Regions from separate parts of the Metabacillus sp. GQ13 genome, predicted to be linked through region 2. Evidence: riboswitches for the same ligand, from Rfam matches in the RefSeq annotation. Region 2 holds a riboswitch; each other region holds the start of a gene.

Region 1 (5,659 bases), on a different contig from region 2:
TGTGATGAAAATTTCCTTCTTCATCACAATACTCAAGTAACTTAACTACATATCCACTGGTTTCAAACATTTTCTTCAACGTTTTATAATTATGGACAATTTTATGACTGGCTGCTGCATGGTCATTTGTACCAGGTCCTCCCACCTGTACAATATTTTGGTAGGAATCATCAGGAAAATAGCCATCAGGTACTGCACAACGAATATATCCAGAAGGTTTTAGATACTTTAAACACATATTCGCAGCCTCCTCACCTTCCGCATAAGTAAGATGTTCCCATACGTGTTCAGCTAAAATCGCTGTTATTGAACCTTTATCAAACCTGTTTCGCCACGTATTTTCATCTATTAAACTTAATTCTTCTTCCTGTGTATGTATCCATCCAGGATTATTAACATACTCCCCTGCTCCGATAACTACTTTTATATCGTCTATAATTTTAATTCATTTGTTTTCACCCCTAATTATTGGTATCACTTATCCTTTCATAAATAAGAAATTTTATAATTGGATTTCTATTCTCTTCTGCACAATCTATTATAAAAGGCTTTTGACAAGGAATTTGGTTAGTTCAAACGTATATCATACATTTCGACAAATTAGATCATTTTTCCTCTTCTTGTTCAACTAACCTGCACGTTTAGTTGAATAAAAAAATTGCCCTTTTTAAACAATCGCACCTTTAGCTTAATAAAGACCTCCTTTTTTTATCACTAAAAGTTTGCAATATCTACATAGATACCATAAACCCCATAAACTCTATGATATTTTTAAAAATCAGAGAATATTTGACGACTCTCATCACAATATTTACTTTTCAAGTCACCTTTAGTTGAATTAACACTAACAAGAACGCCTTAAATTTAGAAGTCTTGTTAGTAATGTTCTTATTTTATATTGGGTTGGCATTATTTAAAATTAGTTACTTAGCTATCTATAAACTTCTGACTAAATATACTTTTCACGAAAGGGTTTACAGATAGATTTTCTAAATTCTGAACGTCAAACCATTTCGCACCCAATGAATCTTGACCATCACCATCTGTTACATATGACTTAACTTGTCAACACTACATCATAAATAATCCCTATGTGATGCATTTCCTCTAATTCAGCATTCTGAATAGGATAAATTAGTGTGTATGACAATGAAGTTCTTATTATTCCATGCAATTCTGTATACCTGATTCTTCTTCAAATTCTCTAATTAGTGTCTGGTAAGGTTCTTCACCGAATTCAATTGACCCACTTGGCAAATCCCATTTTTCTTTAAGTGTCTTTTGGCCTTTTTTATTAGAAGCACTTTATCGTTCTTCACCCAAACACCCTATACTCCAATATGAGTATATTTCTGCATAGCATAGCCAACGCTTCCTCCACCATTACGAAAATATATTTTTATAAACTCTTTTGCTCTTACTATCCGTACTGTCTAAGTAACGGTACCTTGCCTAATTTAAAGCGAGTTATACTAAACGTGTTCAGAAATCGCAACCTACATAATACATGTTGAGATAAACATTTTAGTAATCAGCCACTATCTAATTAAATATTTCCTATTGGACTCCTGCAAATCCCCATTGAAATACCCTTACGATTAATGATTTTTTTCAGATTCACAATAGCATTTCCTTGATAAACTTGTTCCATAATATTTTCTATTTTTTCGTTTTCTTGTTTACTTACTTTTTGCTTCATAAGAATTTTTTGAAACCATTGCCTAATTTCTGCCGGGGAAACATTCCCAGCAATGGAAGAAAGGCGATCATATCCATGTAATACTTTTTCTTCTAAATCCACTTCTCCACCAGCATAAAAATATAAATCATTTTTATGCATACCGCTTTTTATTCGTTCAACTTTTTCTTTATTGCCTGCATCTTTTATTCCAACCACTAAGTCTATCTTACTTAATAGAATAATAGTCTTCTCTGATAAATCAAATCCAGTTCTTTTTGGATTGTTATATAAAATTGTTGGTTTATTACTAAGGTGCATAATTCTCTTTGTATAAACGAATGCTTCTTCTTGTGTCGGTATAACATACGGTGGATACCCAAGCATGATACCGGATATTTTTGTCTGACGAATCTTTTCAGCTAATTCCTCTGACTCTTTCTGTCTAATTGAAGCCACACCAAATATAATTTCCATATTACTAATGAGTTCTTCTTCCAGTTCTAAACCGTTTATTATTTCAATTTTCTCTTGAATGTTTAAACTATGCTGTTCTCCAGTAGTTCCAGAGACGAGAACAGATTTTACTCCTTGTTTATAAAGGTCTCTTATATGGTTAATTGTCCCTTGAGTATTTAAAGATTCATCTTCAAAAAAAGCTGTTGGCACGGCAATATGAACTTTTTCTGTCAGCATTATGTTATCCCCTTTATCCTTTTTATCTACTTAAAATAAACTAACCCTATAGCCATCCATGCAGCAGAAATATCGTGGCTGCACCACAGAGAATGAAAATATGTCGAACTGTCCATACTGAATCTTAATCCAGTCAATCCAATCCATAGTTCCATTAATTACGGCTTACTCTATTTTTTAAAACGAATGAGATGGGTCTACTTTGATGTTGTCATTTTTCGGAGTTATAGAAGTTAATTTTCATAGTAGTTGAAGAACGATACAAAGTTTCACAAACTTACTTTTTAATAGAAAAAGATGTGATAACAGCATTTACTCAGCAACTATAAACCTCATTGACTTAACAATCTATTGTCGTAATAAATGTTACACGATGATAATCAGGAATGAAAAAGTCTCTATCGAAGCTAACCAAGTCAAACCCTATATTTTGATAAAAGTATATAGTTGATTCATTTCCAGGATGACCTAATGTATAAAGAATGACTTTTTTTCCACCTAAGTCTTTGACCCTCATACAAATTGAATGTATTAATGCTTTTCCGATTCCCTTTCGCTGAAACTCCTTCTTTATAACAACTCCAACTATTTCATAAAAACCTGTTACATTATCAAAAATATATCCTGCATGACCAATTATCTCATCAGTTTCCGTACAAGCAACATAATAACCATTTATGTCACTATCGGCTTTTGGATTTAAGAAGTTACTCCAACGTGTAGAGTATTTATCTATAATTAACCTTGGGAACTGTAAAGGATGTTCTTCCATAACTTTTTTAACAGCATTTAGGTCCTTGTTTTCTAAAATTCGAATGTTCATGTTTATCCTCCCTTATATACTACTAAACACTAATAACTAAATCTTCCAATCGTACTCCATGAGATTGGCTGCCTCCACTGCTCTTTCTTTCCCTAATAACTTCCCAACAACATACCAGGACATATCGATACCTGCGGACCCCCCGCAGATAGAATGATTTTCCCATTATCTATATATCGTGAATTCTCTATTATTTCGGCAGATTCAGGAGCAACCTCCCTTAATTCATTAATAGCATTTCGATTTGTTGTTAGCTGTAATTCGTCTAATAAATTTGCTTGAGCTAATAATAAAGCCCCTGTACAAACAGATAAAACGAGTTCAACTTTATTCAAAATTTCATTAATCCAGTTGATGATTTTTTGATTGTGCATTTCTTTTCTTGCACCCCAACCACCAGGAATAATTAGTATGTCGGGAGTGGAGCAATTATAAATTGAGTAGTTAGAGTTTATACTTAGGTTCCCTAATGCATTAACAGGGAGTTTTTCTTCAGCTACCGTATATACAGAAACATCCGTTCCTCTTTTACTCCCTGCAAGAAACACTTCATACGGACCCGTAAAATCCAAAATTTCAACATTTTCATAAATCAAAATTACTACTTTTCTTGACTTTTTAGCGTTTTTCATCCAACCTTCCGCTATAAAACAATAAAAAAGTATTTGGAATATCCAAATACTATGCCCAGGCGTGCGACTATATAGTATGTACTCCCCCGTGGTTTGCCACATTACGCCAGTTATACACACCAAGATTCTACTTTAATTTATTTTTATCACGCTTTTCTGAATAGTTAAAGTATATGTTGTCTTCAAATTCGATATTGAACTAAATTTTCCCGTTGAATAAGGAAATAAGTATTGAACTTCCTTTGTAGGTCTTGTCCAATTTTCTGTGGAAAAGCTAAAGAAGAATATTATTGACACTCAATATACAAATTCCTTAATATCCATTTTAAGTTTTCCGTTCTCCTTAAAACCAGTTATTTTTATATTTGCAAAACCAGAATAGCCTCTTTCGATGTAACCAGCAATATATTCTGTATGTATATTACCTTTTTTATCTTTGTATTCTAATACCATAGCTGCTTCATCAAAATCTTCATTAGAATTTTCCCCATGGCTAATATTAAATTTATATCTCTCTCCTGGTTTTAAAGTTGGTATCTTAACATCTGACTTAATTTCATCATAAGTTATATATAATCCTGAAATCTCTTTATTCGTTTGATTTTTCACCTTAATATCAACGCCAACCTGAAAAAGAAAATTAATGATAAATATTACTAATGTTACTGGGATTATTAAAGACGCTAACACAATTAATATTTTTTTCACCATTCATCTCTCCTAATACTAGTTTATTAAACAAAAGGTACAACCTTTTTCCCCTACACTCTAAATTAACGAAATTAAATATAAAAAGTTTGATTCTTGCTCAACTATCCTGTCCCTTTAGTTGAATTACGATAAAGAAAAAAAGCTGCCATAGTAACCCATTATTTTCTTAGACTCTTGCAACCGTTAGTTATACATAAAGATTTACACAATAATTGCAGATTATATAAATGATGCATCAATAAGATATTATTTTTTATTTTTCAGTTCTAAAAGTATAGGTGCTACATTTAGTAAGATAGAAACAATTGTCAGAAACCATAGCGCCTTTTCCATAGTAGGTACAACATCCAATAAAGCCGACCAATCTTCACCTTTTACCCAATTAGATAAGAGGCTATGTTCTGCACAGAGTGTCAATGCTGTAAATGATAATCCCATTGCCATCGCAAGTTTATAATCTTTTCCTGTTTTATACATAAAAAGATTTATAAAAGTTGCTACTATAGCAATAAGTCCTAATATTAACCACATAATTATACCTCCATTATATTTTTATTTAAGGAACATTTATCTACAAATATATATATAAAAGTCCAGTTATCTTATTTCGAAATCTGGCCCGTTAGTTGAACAACGTAAATAGATTTGTAAAATTAACGGTTTAAAAGTGATGAAAAATCATTAAAAGTATTTAATACATCATCACCTAATGGATGAGCAAATTCTTGAGTTTTTAAAGGCAATATTCCTTCCTTTTCAAGTTGTTGCAGATACTTTTGAAATTCTGTATCAATAACTTCGATATACTCTTTTAGCTTAAATTGATATTTAAATATACCATCTGGATAATAGCTTATATGTTCAATAAAAAGGTTTGTACTATCACTGGAAAATTTATAGTAATCAGAGTTTCCGTGACAATAAAATTCTGCCTCACTGATTTCTCCCTTATATAAAGAGGAAAGAGTTAAGAAAAAATGTGGGATTGCTACAAAACCTATACCTGATTTAAAACTAAATAACTGTGTGTCACTCGAAACGTCAAATTGAATATCTCCACCACTGAAACGGATATCAATAAAACATTTATAGTTAGAATCCATAAAATCCACCTCCATT
Region 2 (5,659 bases):
TAAGCATTTTTTGTTACCTCATATACAAATATTTCAAGACAACTTTTCAGAAATTCAGATTAAACTTCAACATGGTTCTACGCCTCAGATAGTAGAAAAATTAGCAAATGGACTTATTGATATTGGCATCATTCATTTACCAATTGATCAAAGTCAAATAAATACAACTGATTATATTAGTATTAAAAGTACCTTTATTGTAGGGGGGAAATATAAAAAATTAGCGAACAAAACGATTTCTCTCAAAGAAATGTTGAACTTTCCAATCATTTCTTTTTCAGATAAAAGTAGTTCAAGGTTTTTTCTAGATCAAATATTTCAATCTCAAAGGTTAAATGTAAAACCCGATATTGAGGTAGGAAGTGTTGAATTGTTGATTGAATGTGCCAAAATTGGAATGGGGATTGGGTTTGTCACTAAAGAATTGGTTTTAAAAGAACTATCAGAAGGTGAATTATTTGAAGTATGTTTAAAAGAAAAAATAGAAGACAGAAAAATTGGATTAATAACAAAACAAGGTATTCCTCTCTCAGTCGCAGCTAATAAGTTTTTTAATCATTTAATAGAAACCGAACATTAATGAATTATTAGATAGGGTCTTATTTCATATTCCATTTCTTTTTTAACGTCTTTTAATTCTATTTCTTCCCTATCATTTTATTAGAGCAATACATGGCTTTTACGCAAGTACCCATCAGCTCAAAGACATTATTACCTCACCATTTATTATTTGTCATAAAGAAAATGTTCTTTGGATCAAGCGGAAGGAATAGTTGAGTACTACTAGGGTATGAAAAAGAATATATATTGATTCTAAGTCTTTTGCTTAGATTGTACGAGGAAATGGTCCACTAAATTGCTGCAAAATAGACCAAAAAAGATAACTACGAATTCTATAAGTGTGAATATATAACAGCAATAACAAGAAAAATTGCAATGATACTGGTAAAGATTAAGGAGTTCTTACGAGAGGTATTTGCTTCCTTAATATCCCTCCAATTAATGGGTTTAATTCCACTTAGCCAAAACACCAAAATAGTTGATAAAAAGATCGCATTAATATTAATTAAAAGCATTAATAGAGGCATTAACGCTTCCTTCCATTGTCCAGCTCCAACCATCATACCTAACACAACAGTTGGCGGTAAAACAGCCAAGGAGACCATCACTCCAACTAACTGTCCATGTGAACGTTTAACAAATGATAAAGCTCCCGCGGCTCCGGCTACGGTTGCAACAATAATATCTATAATTTGTACATTTGTTTGTGAAAGAAACTCATTGCTGTTCACTGGTAGATCAAAATAATAACCAAATAAAACAGCGATCGTAAATGGAATTGATAGACCAAAAAGAGACGTAATAATTGATTGTTGAGCGAGCTTTTGATCACCTAAAATAGAGGCAAATGAAATTCCTAGAATAGGGCCAATTGCTGGATCGATGACATTCGCACCTATAACAAAACCAGGACTGTTTTGGATGATCCCGACTGTAGCTATAATTGCAGCAAAAATAGTAAACCAGGTAAAACTAGGGTTAATCTTACCTGAGGAACGAACAATTTCATATAATTCATGTTTACTAGCTCGCTCAAGTTCTTTTGTATCATTTGTTTCATTTAGCTCATTATATTCACTAGGGAAATATGCTTTAACGGAAAATAACATGATTTGAAAATCATCATTTTTTTTAGACGCTTTTTCTAGATAGTTTAAAATTTTTTCTGCGTCTTCTTTTTCAACTAAAATTCGAATAAGTTTATTATTGTCTTTTACATTAGTGATCCAATATGAAACGATAGGGAAATTATGTAAAATACTATTTGAAAATTCAAAATTGCTTGGTGAATATACTTCTATCAACTGTAACTCCATATTCATCCTCCAGAACCAAGTCTGCCATTTCTCAATATTATTTATTATTCACCTTTGTTAGATGTAATAATACAAAAGAACTAATGGAACCTCCTTATACCTTTTCTTAATATTTAGAGGGAAAGCATAAATCATCACCTAGTTTTCTTTTTTATACCAAAGTGATCTCACTCTTTCCGAAGATGTATTTTGTAACCTAGTAGTTCTAATAGATATCCTCATACGTAATCCCTGTTGGATTGAGCAAGGATTTCACCAAATCATGTTAGGTTTTTTCGGTGTCAATGGCCCGTAACCCTTCCTCTATTTTCTACCGAACGTTTTAACATACGATGCACCAATCTGCTTCTGTAAAATGTGATGAACCAACTCGTTTAAGATTTTAAAAGGTTTCCTAATAAAAATTGTTTTTCAGCTTTATTTAGTTTTCTATTTACAATTTTCTGAATCTCATAATTAAAAGAATCCGTCCGCCCCTACCACTCACTGTTAATTACTGTACCATCTAAATCAAATAATACACCTCTGAATCTACCTACATCATTACTCAACTCAACCTTTCTCTTTTTGTCTAAACTCTGATTTAAGTTGTACCTATTCAAACAATGGGTAAGAAATTCCTTTTCCAATAAAGCTGCAACCTTTAATGAATATTGAAAAGTGCATGATAACACTTTTCATATTAATAAACACCTTTTTTATTGACATTAATCCCCTTTATGTTATCTTGTTCTTATATAGGAGATAGGCACAGTAACTGACGACATTTGTGGAAATGACCACAAGGAAGCTGTGTTTTATAAGGTCGGGTCGTCTGGGCAGAGATAAGGATTATAATCCTTATCTTTTTTTTATTATATTATCAGGAGGCGACGACGTTATGGAAAAATTAATTTTGGATGGGAATATCGTAGCGCAAGAAATGAAAGATAGCTTGAAAGAACGGATTGATATTTTAACAAGTAAGGGTACCATACCCTGCCTTGCAACGATTTTAGTTGGTAATAATCCTTCTTCAGAAACATACGTAAGAATGAAAGGGAATGCCAGTAAGAGAGTAGGTATTAAATCTATCCGTGTCCAATTGCCTGAAGATATAGGAACGAAAGAGTTGTTAAATGAAATTGAAGCACTAAACAATGATAATTCTATTCATGGTATCCTTTTACAACATCCCGTTCCTTCACACATTGATGAGCGTATGGCTTTTGAAGCAATTGATTTACGAAAAGATGTAGATGGTGTTACAAGTGCAGGGTACGGTCAAACAGCATTAGGCTTTGGAAGATATCCCTCATGTACACCTGCAGCAATTATGAAAATTTTAGAATACTATCAGATAGAAATTGAGGGAAAACATGTAGTCGTAGTTGGTAGAAGTCCAATCTTAGGTAAACCAGTTTCGGCATTACTTCTCAATAAAAATGCGACTGTTACAACGTGTCATTCCAAAACTTCCAATTTACCCACAATATTAAAACAAGCAGATATTGTTGTAGCAGCGGTAGGAAAGCCTAAATTTATTCAAGGAAACTGGTTAAAGGATGGTTCAGTTGTTTTAGATGCAGGTTATAACAAAGGAAATCTCGGTGATATTGATTATGAGACTTGCTATAAAGTTGCAAGTGCAATAACCCCAGTACCAGGTGGCGTTGGTCCAGTAACAATCGCTACATTGCTGAAACATACGGTTGAATCAGCAGAAAATGTCTAAATTTAATTTTAATTTTGCTTGCTCTCTCGTTACGTAATAACCTTTCATTTTTTTCTTGAAGTATCTCTTTTTAAACAGAGATACTTCAAGAAAAGGATAGACAATCTAAAAAAACTCCACCCTTGACTCCAAAATAATAGGTGAATTTCAAATTCCCTTAACTAATGTGGTCTGAATAACTTAAAATCGATTGTTTATATTTCATATTCATATATCCTTATATTATCCTAGGAGTTACCAGAGGTTTTAGAATAACAATTTAAACCGCTCACAAAAAGGACTTTCTAATTTTGTCCTACATATAAAAAAGCAATTGATCATTTTCAGTATTAGAATAACACGACTAAAGTCATTTAAAAGATAAAATATACATAATCCGTAGGTACGCTTCGTTCACCTTGTTGATGAAGCATCGCTGACACATTACCACGATGGTAGGTTCCATGATTCACTACATGGTGAATAAGATCGGCAAGTATGAACTCACTACGACCATATTCAGGATGCTCAGTAATGATAATTCGATCTGGATCATGCTGCTCAGAAAAAAAACTGTAAAATTCTTCTGAAAGTGCATTATAGAACGCTTCAAGTTCATCTATTGACGCCCCTGATGCTTCTGACTGTCGACGTTCAACTTCTCTAACAGTATCATGGAAACTTCTTTCTTTCATCGTTTCCAGCCAGGTAATATCTGTTGCGTAAAGGTGAATCAGAACATCTGAGATAGATGAGAAAACACTTTTAACAGTCTCGTTATACACACTTTCAGGTAGTTGCTTTAAGTGTTGGATCACTTGTTGGTTAGCCCAAACGTGGTAATCGTACATTTTCTTTGCTCGGTTATTTTCCATTAGCTCACTCTTCTCTGTTTTAATTTGTTTACCTTTTATCAATGGATTTCCCTATAGCTCTATTCAACACAATAATTTTTTATCCTTCTTTCTGGACTTTTTTCGTCCAACTGTTTTGTATAAATTTAGTAGAATAATCAGTATCCTCTAAGGGGAATTCACTTAAAACATGCGATGTTTTTCCCACATACACTCAAAAATGTAGACCAGGTATATTTCCCCTGCTCATTATTTGAATAACTAAGGGTTGATTTGTTTTCTACTCTTTCTTACCTTTATTCCGCCAAATAGAATAAAAAAATCCCTCCATTATCACAATAGGATTTTTGATCAAACTTTTATAAATTATCATTTTTATCCAAAATATATATCGTTCATCTTTTTTCAAAACGGTGCAATTTTATTACAACCGGATAAAAAGATACACCAATGAGAAAAAACCACCCTTTAAGGATGGTCCTCAAATTACTACTACTTTTTCTTTTGGATTTAATATGGGTACGGAAAATAAGGATACGGATAGAAATATGGGTACGGTCTTAAAAATAAAAAATTTAATAATGGGAAACGGAATCGACGGAATCGACGAAATCTCCTTCTTCCATAGCCATATTGCCTATTTGTACCATCGTTTAACTCTTCTTCATCGATTTCCTCTGGTACTAACATTGTCACGTTATTTTCGTCCATATCTGTGATAATACCTTCTATATCTGATCCATCTTGCATTTTTGCTTGAACATGGTAGTTCATATACTCTCTACATTGTTTTTTTATATCCTCGTGCATAGGTTGGTATGCTCCCTGAACCCCAGTTGGATACATTTGATTAGGCATACTCTGAACATCTTGAGGATACATATTTTCGTTCCCTTGATTCGGATGATTGCCATGCTGCACTCGATGAACGTTAAGTTCATAATTATTGTACATTTATATCCCTCCTCTACCTCCTTAAGGTATGCACCCATCTAGAATTAGGTTAATAAATATTTATCCGAAATGTTATCTTAAACACAAATTTCTTGAGCAATCGGAATGAGTTGTTTCTATATGGGGTCCCACCATCACAATGCGGAAAATAAGGAGTTACAACTTTAATAAAATCTCTCTATATAAAAGCCTAATTTCTCTTCTACAACTACAACTTTGAAAAATTAAGGGCTTTAGTTACTACACATAACCGCACTATTATTTAAATTGAGCATCTATAA
Region 3 (5,659 bases), on a different contig from region 2:
TTCAAAGCTACCACCATTTCCAACACCAAATTCTTTATTTATGGTTTCTTTTATTTCCTCTTCCGATAAACTGTATTCTTTTGTTTCAGTATCTACAATCTTTTTTACGACGTTCGAATCTATGAAATCCACTTTCCCTATGTACCCACCTGGTCTTCCTAACAATTCATTTGGATCATCCTCTTCAGAATACATTCTAGTATCGGTAATTGGGAGATTAGTCTCTTTGAAATATCCCACGATTTCCTCACCTTTTTGTAAATCTACTTTTTTAGTTTCTTCTATCGTCATATTTTTTTGTTCCTCTTTTTGTTGGGAACAAGCAGATAAGCAAATTGCTAAAATAATCATTATTTGAAAACTACGTTTTTTCATAAGGCACCTTCTTTTGCTTATTTAATCATTCTTTAAATTAGCTTGTATAAAAAGGTGAGGATTATACCTCAACCTGATTATTAGAGAAAATAGGCAAGCACTTATTAATACTACTTCTAGCATTTTTCTTCTATACTGCTATGAATTTTTGTGAGGTCATAAGAAATGGGTATAATCACAGAAGATTCATACTCTTATTACTCTATACGGACACAAAAAGTCGAATTATGAAGAATTGTATAGTCGAAATAATTCATGCACTATTTCATAGAAAGGTGGTGAAATTATGCACGTATGGAGACTCTTGTTAAAAGGAGTTATTTTAAGTTCGGTCATCTTGTTCCCTACTGCTGCATTCGCTGAGAAAAGTGAATTAACTCAAAAGCCAAGTACACAAAATGGTCAAGCAATTGAAATAGTTAAATCTGTGAAAAGCGAGAATTCTACTCCAGTTACAAAAGCAAAGTCAGAAATTAATGTCTCAAATTATGCAAATAAAAAGACTGAGAAAGAAAATTTAGCACAGCCAAGTAAAAAGATAGAGAAATCAATCCAAGTACTGGTTAGTGAAAAAGCCAAAAAGGCAGTTAAGGTACCAGATCAAGTAAGTGAAAAAGCCAAAAAGGTAGTTAAGGTACCAGATCAAGCAAGTGAAAAAGCCAAAAAGGCAGTTAAGGTACCAGATCAAGCAAGTGAAAAAGCCAAAAAGGCAGTTAAGGTACCAGATCAAGCAAGTGAAAAAGCCAAAAAGGCAGTTAAGGTACCAGATCAAGCAAGTGAAAAAGCACAAAAGGCAGTTAAGGTACCAGATCAAGCAAGTGAAAAGGCACAAAAATCAGATGAAGTAGGGAAGAACAAGGCTGTTAAGAATGTATTACCTGAAAAAAGTCAGGTACCAGAACCAAAATTCTCAAAGCAGAAGACAAAGCCTAATAACAATGAGATTCATTCTTCTGAGGCAATGGTAGTAGATAATAAAAACGTGACATCAAATAATGAATCGAATTCTCAGAACGGAGAACCTGAGATCGTAGAGAAAAAAGAAGATATCCCTACTAATAAGGGAAAATATCCAAGTGACATTATGGTTGTGCCCATCTCATACAACACGAAAATTCCTGAAGGTTCATCAAAGGATCGGACAGGATTTGGGCAAAATACAACTAGCATCATTGATAAATATTTGCTAGAAGCGGAGAATTATTTGAAACAAAAGCAACTCCAACCATTCGATTCTAGGGAATTTGCATATCGAAATCAATGGGTTAATGCGCCTCCTTTGCAACCACCTCAAGCAACTCCTTTTTTATAGACGTGTATGTAGTATTAAATGGTACTAACGACTAAAAAAGGAGAGGTATATAATGAAAATTAATAAGATTGCAGTAAAAACATTTGTATTAGCAGGAGTAATTTCAGTTGGAGTTTTTGTAGGAGGGCATATAAGTGAGGCAGCTCTAGGTGCTCCAAAAGAAGTTAATACAGTGAAAATCTCAGATAATAATAAAGTTGCAGCACAAACAAAAACATCAGTAAATAAAGAAAAAGCTCATGCTAGTGAAAATGCAAGTGCGAGTGCAAAAGCAAATGCTTCAATTAATTCTGCAGTACAAGCGAAAGCAGAAGTTGAGCCTGAGGTAGAAGTGAAACCAGAACCAGTTAAAGAAGAACAAACAGAAGTTATAGAAGAAGTAGTAAAAGTGAAAAAATCTGTAGCAAACAAAGTAAATTCACAAGCAAATGAAAATGCTAGTGAAAAAGCGAAATTACATGCATCTACCAACTCTGCAGTACATGCATCGATAGCAGTTGATGAAGAAACAACAGAAGCAGAAGTTGAGCCTGTTAGAGAAGTGAAATCAGAATCTGTTGAAGACAAGCAAACAGAAGTTATAGAAGAAGTAATAGAAGTAAAAAAATCTGTAGCAAACAAAGTGAATTCACATGCAAGTGTTAATTCTAATGAAAAAGCAAAGTTACATGCATCTGCCAACTCTGCAATACATGCAAAGGTAGTAGTTGAAGAAGCAGCAACAGAAGAAGGACAATCAGAAGTAAAAGTTGAACCTGTTGTAGAAGTGAAACCAGAAGCAATTGAAGAAGAGCTATCAGAAGTTATTGAGGAAGCAGTAAAAGTAAGTAAATCCGTGACAAACAAAGAAAATTCACAGGCGAATGAGAATGCAAGTGAAAAAGCGAAATTACATGCATCTGTCAATTCTGCAGTTCATGCAATGATAGCAGTTGAAGAAGAAACAACAGAAGGAACAACCGAAGGAACAACCGAAGAAACAACCGAAGAAACAACCGAAGAAACAACAGAAGAAACAACAGAAGAAACAACAGAAACTAGTGAAGATTTGGAAGTTGTGGAAGTATAGATTTATTAGAATGTTTTGTGTGAAATAGAACCGATGGGAGTCCCATCGGTTTTTTCTAATGGCTTTTCAAAAGTATGTTGCTTTCAAAGCTAAAAAAATCGATCGTTGTATTTTTTAGGTGAAATTATAAGCTAATTATGCGAAAAGGGCAGCTAAGTACATAAAAAAGTTCATATTACCAAGATAACATTTTTTAGGGGAACAGTCTTTCTTATATATATTGTTTAGCACTACAAACTGGTTGTTAAGAATATGAAACGATTAAAACAAGATATTTAAAGGTATAGATATCTTAAATGAATGGATATGTATAATCTTAAAAATTGATGTTGAAGATTTCTTAATAATTTGATAAAATAAAAGCAATCTAATGACTATGTGTAACTGGCGAAACGCGGATAACCGTGAGGGAGCACATAGTGTCGTAGCCGTTCGCCTGGGCAGAGGTAAGGGAAGTATTCCTTACCTCTTTCTGTTTATTAGGATAGAAAGTCATAACGTCTTTAAATTAATAAAGAAATTCATTAATTTAGGGAATGTAAAAAATATAGATAACGAGGAGCAAATAACATGAGCACATTAATTACAGAAAGAATAAACACAATCAAAACATTAAATAATATTGCAGAAAGCGGGCTAAATGTTTTCACTAAGGATAAATTTAAGATCGATAATGACAGTGAAAATCCTGATGCAATTGTTCTTCGTAGCTTTAACATGCACACATTTGAACTCGGTAATGATTTAAAAGCGATCGCACGTGCTGGTGCTGGTGTCAATAATATCCCAGTTGACAAATGTACAGAGCAAGGAATTGTAGTTTTTAATACACCTGGTGCTAATGCCAATGCTGTAAAAGAAATGATTCTTGCTACATTAATTGCTTCATCTCGTAATCTTTTTGCTGGTGTTGCTTGGACAAACACGTTAGAAGGTCAAGGAGAACAAATTCCGAAGCTTGTAGAAGCAGGTAAAAAACAATTCGTTGGTAAAGAAATTAAAGGAAAAACGCTAGGTGTAATTGGTTTAGGTGCAATTGGTGCACTAGTTGCGAATGATGCACTAGATTTGGACATGGATGTAATTGGTTTTGACCCGTTCATTTCTGTTAATACAGCTTGGAACTTATCACGCAACGTACAGCGTGCTATGACGATTGAGCAATTGTTTGCTAATTCAGATTATATTACTGTACATGTTCCATTTACTGAAGAAACAAAAGGAATGTTTAACCAAGAAACTTTTGATATCATGAAGCCAGGCGTTCATATTTTTAACTTTTCACGAGGAGAACTTGTGAATGAAACGGATATGGAAGCTGCACTTGAAAGCGGAAAAGTTGGTAAGTATATTACAGACTTCCCGAATGAAAATGTCTTGAAAATGAAAAACACAGTTCCAATTCCACATCTTGGTGCCTCTACTCAAGAATCAGAGGAAAACTGTGCGATCATGGCTGCTCGTCAAGTAAAGGAATTTTTAGAAACAGGAAACATTAAAAACTCAGTGAATTTCCCAAACGCTTCCCTACCTTATACGGGGAAACGACGTTTGGTTGCTTTCCATGAAAACGTTCCGAACATGGTTGGGCAAATCACACTAGCTGTATCAGGTTATAATTTGAACATCGCTGACATGGTAAACAGAAGTCGTGGAGAATATGCATATACGATGATTGACATTGACAATGAAGTGACTGCTGATATCATTCCTGCTCTAGAAGGGAAAATTCAACATTTTGAAGGTGTCGTTACAACCAGGATTATTTAAACCTGTTAATGGAACAAATGAATAATAGTTATTTAAGTCTCAATTCCTTTATGGAGTTGAGACTTTTTTCACATTTGTGATTTCACACAAATGGAAAAACTTCCATTAATTCACTAATGTGTTACCCTTGTAAACCTGTTAGTCTTGTAAATGGCCCTGAATTTATTCTAATAAAATAAACAGGAGGTTTACAAAATGAAAAAGATAGTAATCTTATTTACTACGATCACCTTAGTAATTGGTTCATTTAGTATTTTTCCTATATCTAAAATAAGTGCTGAAGCAGAAGACACTATACAAACAGGTGACACTTTACAAATATTATTTGAAAAATATCAGTTAAACCAGAATGAAACTGAAATTATAGATGGTCGTTTTTTTAATAAAGAAAAAATAGAACATTCACCAATGACTATGATTGAAAAAAAAGATAATTCTCTAACAATCTCAAACAAAGAAGAGAATTTGATTGCTCGTCTTGTCCACGCAGAAGCAAAAGGTGAGCCATATGTTGGTAAAGTAGCAGTGGCAACGGTTGTGTTGAATCGTGTAGAACACAAAGAATTTCCTGATACCGTCAAGGAAGTGATTTACGAAGAGAATGCTTTTGAACCCGTGCAAAATGGTTCAATTGACGATTCGGCAAATAAGGAAGCCGTTAAAGCTGTTCAAGAAGCTCTGACAAATCAAGAAAAAGATAATGAATTACTCTACTTCTATAACCCTGAAACGGCAACAAGTGATTGGATTTTTACTCGTGAAGTGATTAAGACAATCGGTAATCACTCATTCGCTATTTAAAAATGCGTATATAGCTTAGAAACTGCACCGCAATTGTTGGACACATTTCACAATTGGAGGTGCTTTTTTGTGTTTGAGGAAGGCTCTTTTCTAAAGGTTTGTTGCTTAGTGAAAAGAGCAAGAAAATCTACTTAAAAAACGTGTACATTGCTTTGTACAGAAAACAAGCTTGAGGAATTAACACCAACTAACACTATGAAAAGTAAAGCAGAAACCACTCTACACTAATTTAACAATAAATAACCAGGATAATTACACGGCTGTTTTCCACACTATTATTATAGAACAAATAAAATGAATACGTGTGTTACCGGTATTTTCAGTTTCCGTGA

Evidence for each region. A riboswitch is a leader RNA that binds a small molecule or an ion and turns the genes downstream of it on or off. The one in region 2 is predicted to bind ZMP and ZTP.
Region 1: another riboswitch for ZMP and ZTP. It lies ahead of AC6CHR_RS24705 (DJ-1/PfpI family protein); the one in region 2 lies ahead of AC6CHR_RS00780 (bifunctional 5,10-methylenetetrahydrofolate dehydrogenase/5,10-methenyltetrahydrofolate cyclohydrolase).
Region 3: another riboswitch for ZMP and ZTP. It lies ahead of AC6CHR_RS13410 (phosphoglycerate dehydrogenase); the one in region 2 lies ahead of AC6CHR_RS00780 (bifunctional 5,10-methylenetetrahydrofolate dehydrogenase/5,10-methenyltetrahydrofolate cyclohydrolase).

Annotation. Positions count from the first base shown of each region.
Region 1 covers NZ_JCAXET010000036.1:4,770-10,428, reverse strand. The annotation lists gene AC6CHR_RS24725 (class I SAM-dependent methyltransferase) at 1-445, opposite strand, end outside; gene AC6CHR_RS24720 (NUDIX domain-containing protein) at 1,162-1,257, opposite strand; gene AC6CHR_RS24715 (dihydrodipicolinate synthase family protein) at 1,547-2,374, opposite strand; gene AC6CHR_RS24710 (GNAT family N-acetyltransferase) at 2,715-3,197, opposite strand; gene AC6CHR_RS24705 (DJ-1/PfpI family protein) at 3,290-3,829, opposite strand; ZMP/ZTP riboswitch at 3,876-3,953, opposite strand; gene AC6CHR_RS24700 (hypothetical protein) at 4,127-4,537, opposite strand; gene AC6CHR_RS24695 (hypothetical protein) at 4,787-5,071, opposite strand; gene AC6CHR_RS24690 (hypothetical protein) at 5,194-5,643, opposite strand.
Region 2 covers NZ_JCAXET010000001.1:137,317-142,975, forward strand. The annotation lists gene AC6CHR_RS00770 (LysR family transcriptional regulator) at 1-580, shown strand, start outside; gene AC6CHR_RS00775 (TIGR00341 family protein) at 894-1,877, opposite strand; ZMP/ZTP riboswitch at 2,621-2,704, shown strand; gene AC6CHR_RS00780 (bifunctional 5,10-methylenetetrahydrofolate dehydrogenase/5,10-methenyltetrahydrofolate cyclohydrolase) at 2,758-3,591, shown strand; gene AC6CHR_RS00785 (DinB family protein) at 3,945-4,487, opposite strand; gene AC6CHR_RS00790 (hypothetical protein) at 4,935-5,378, opposite strand.
Region 3 covers NZ_JCAXET010000009.1:216,107-221,765, forward strand. The annotation lists gene AC6CHR_RS13395 (hypothetical protein) at 1-375, opposite strand, end outside; gene AC6CHR_RS13400 (hypothetical protein) at 662-1,687, shown strand; gene AC6CHR_RS13405 (hypothetical protein) at 1,740-2,756, shown strand; ZMP/ZTP riboswitch at 3,127-3,205, shown strand; gene AC6CHR_RS13410 (phosphoglycerate dehydrogenase) at 3,327-4,526, shown strand; gene AC6CHR_RS13415 (cell wall hydrolase) at 4,722-5,327, shown strand.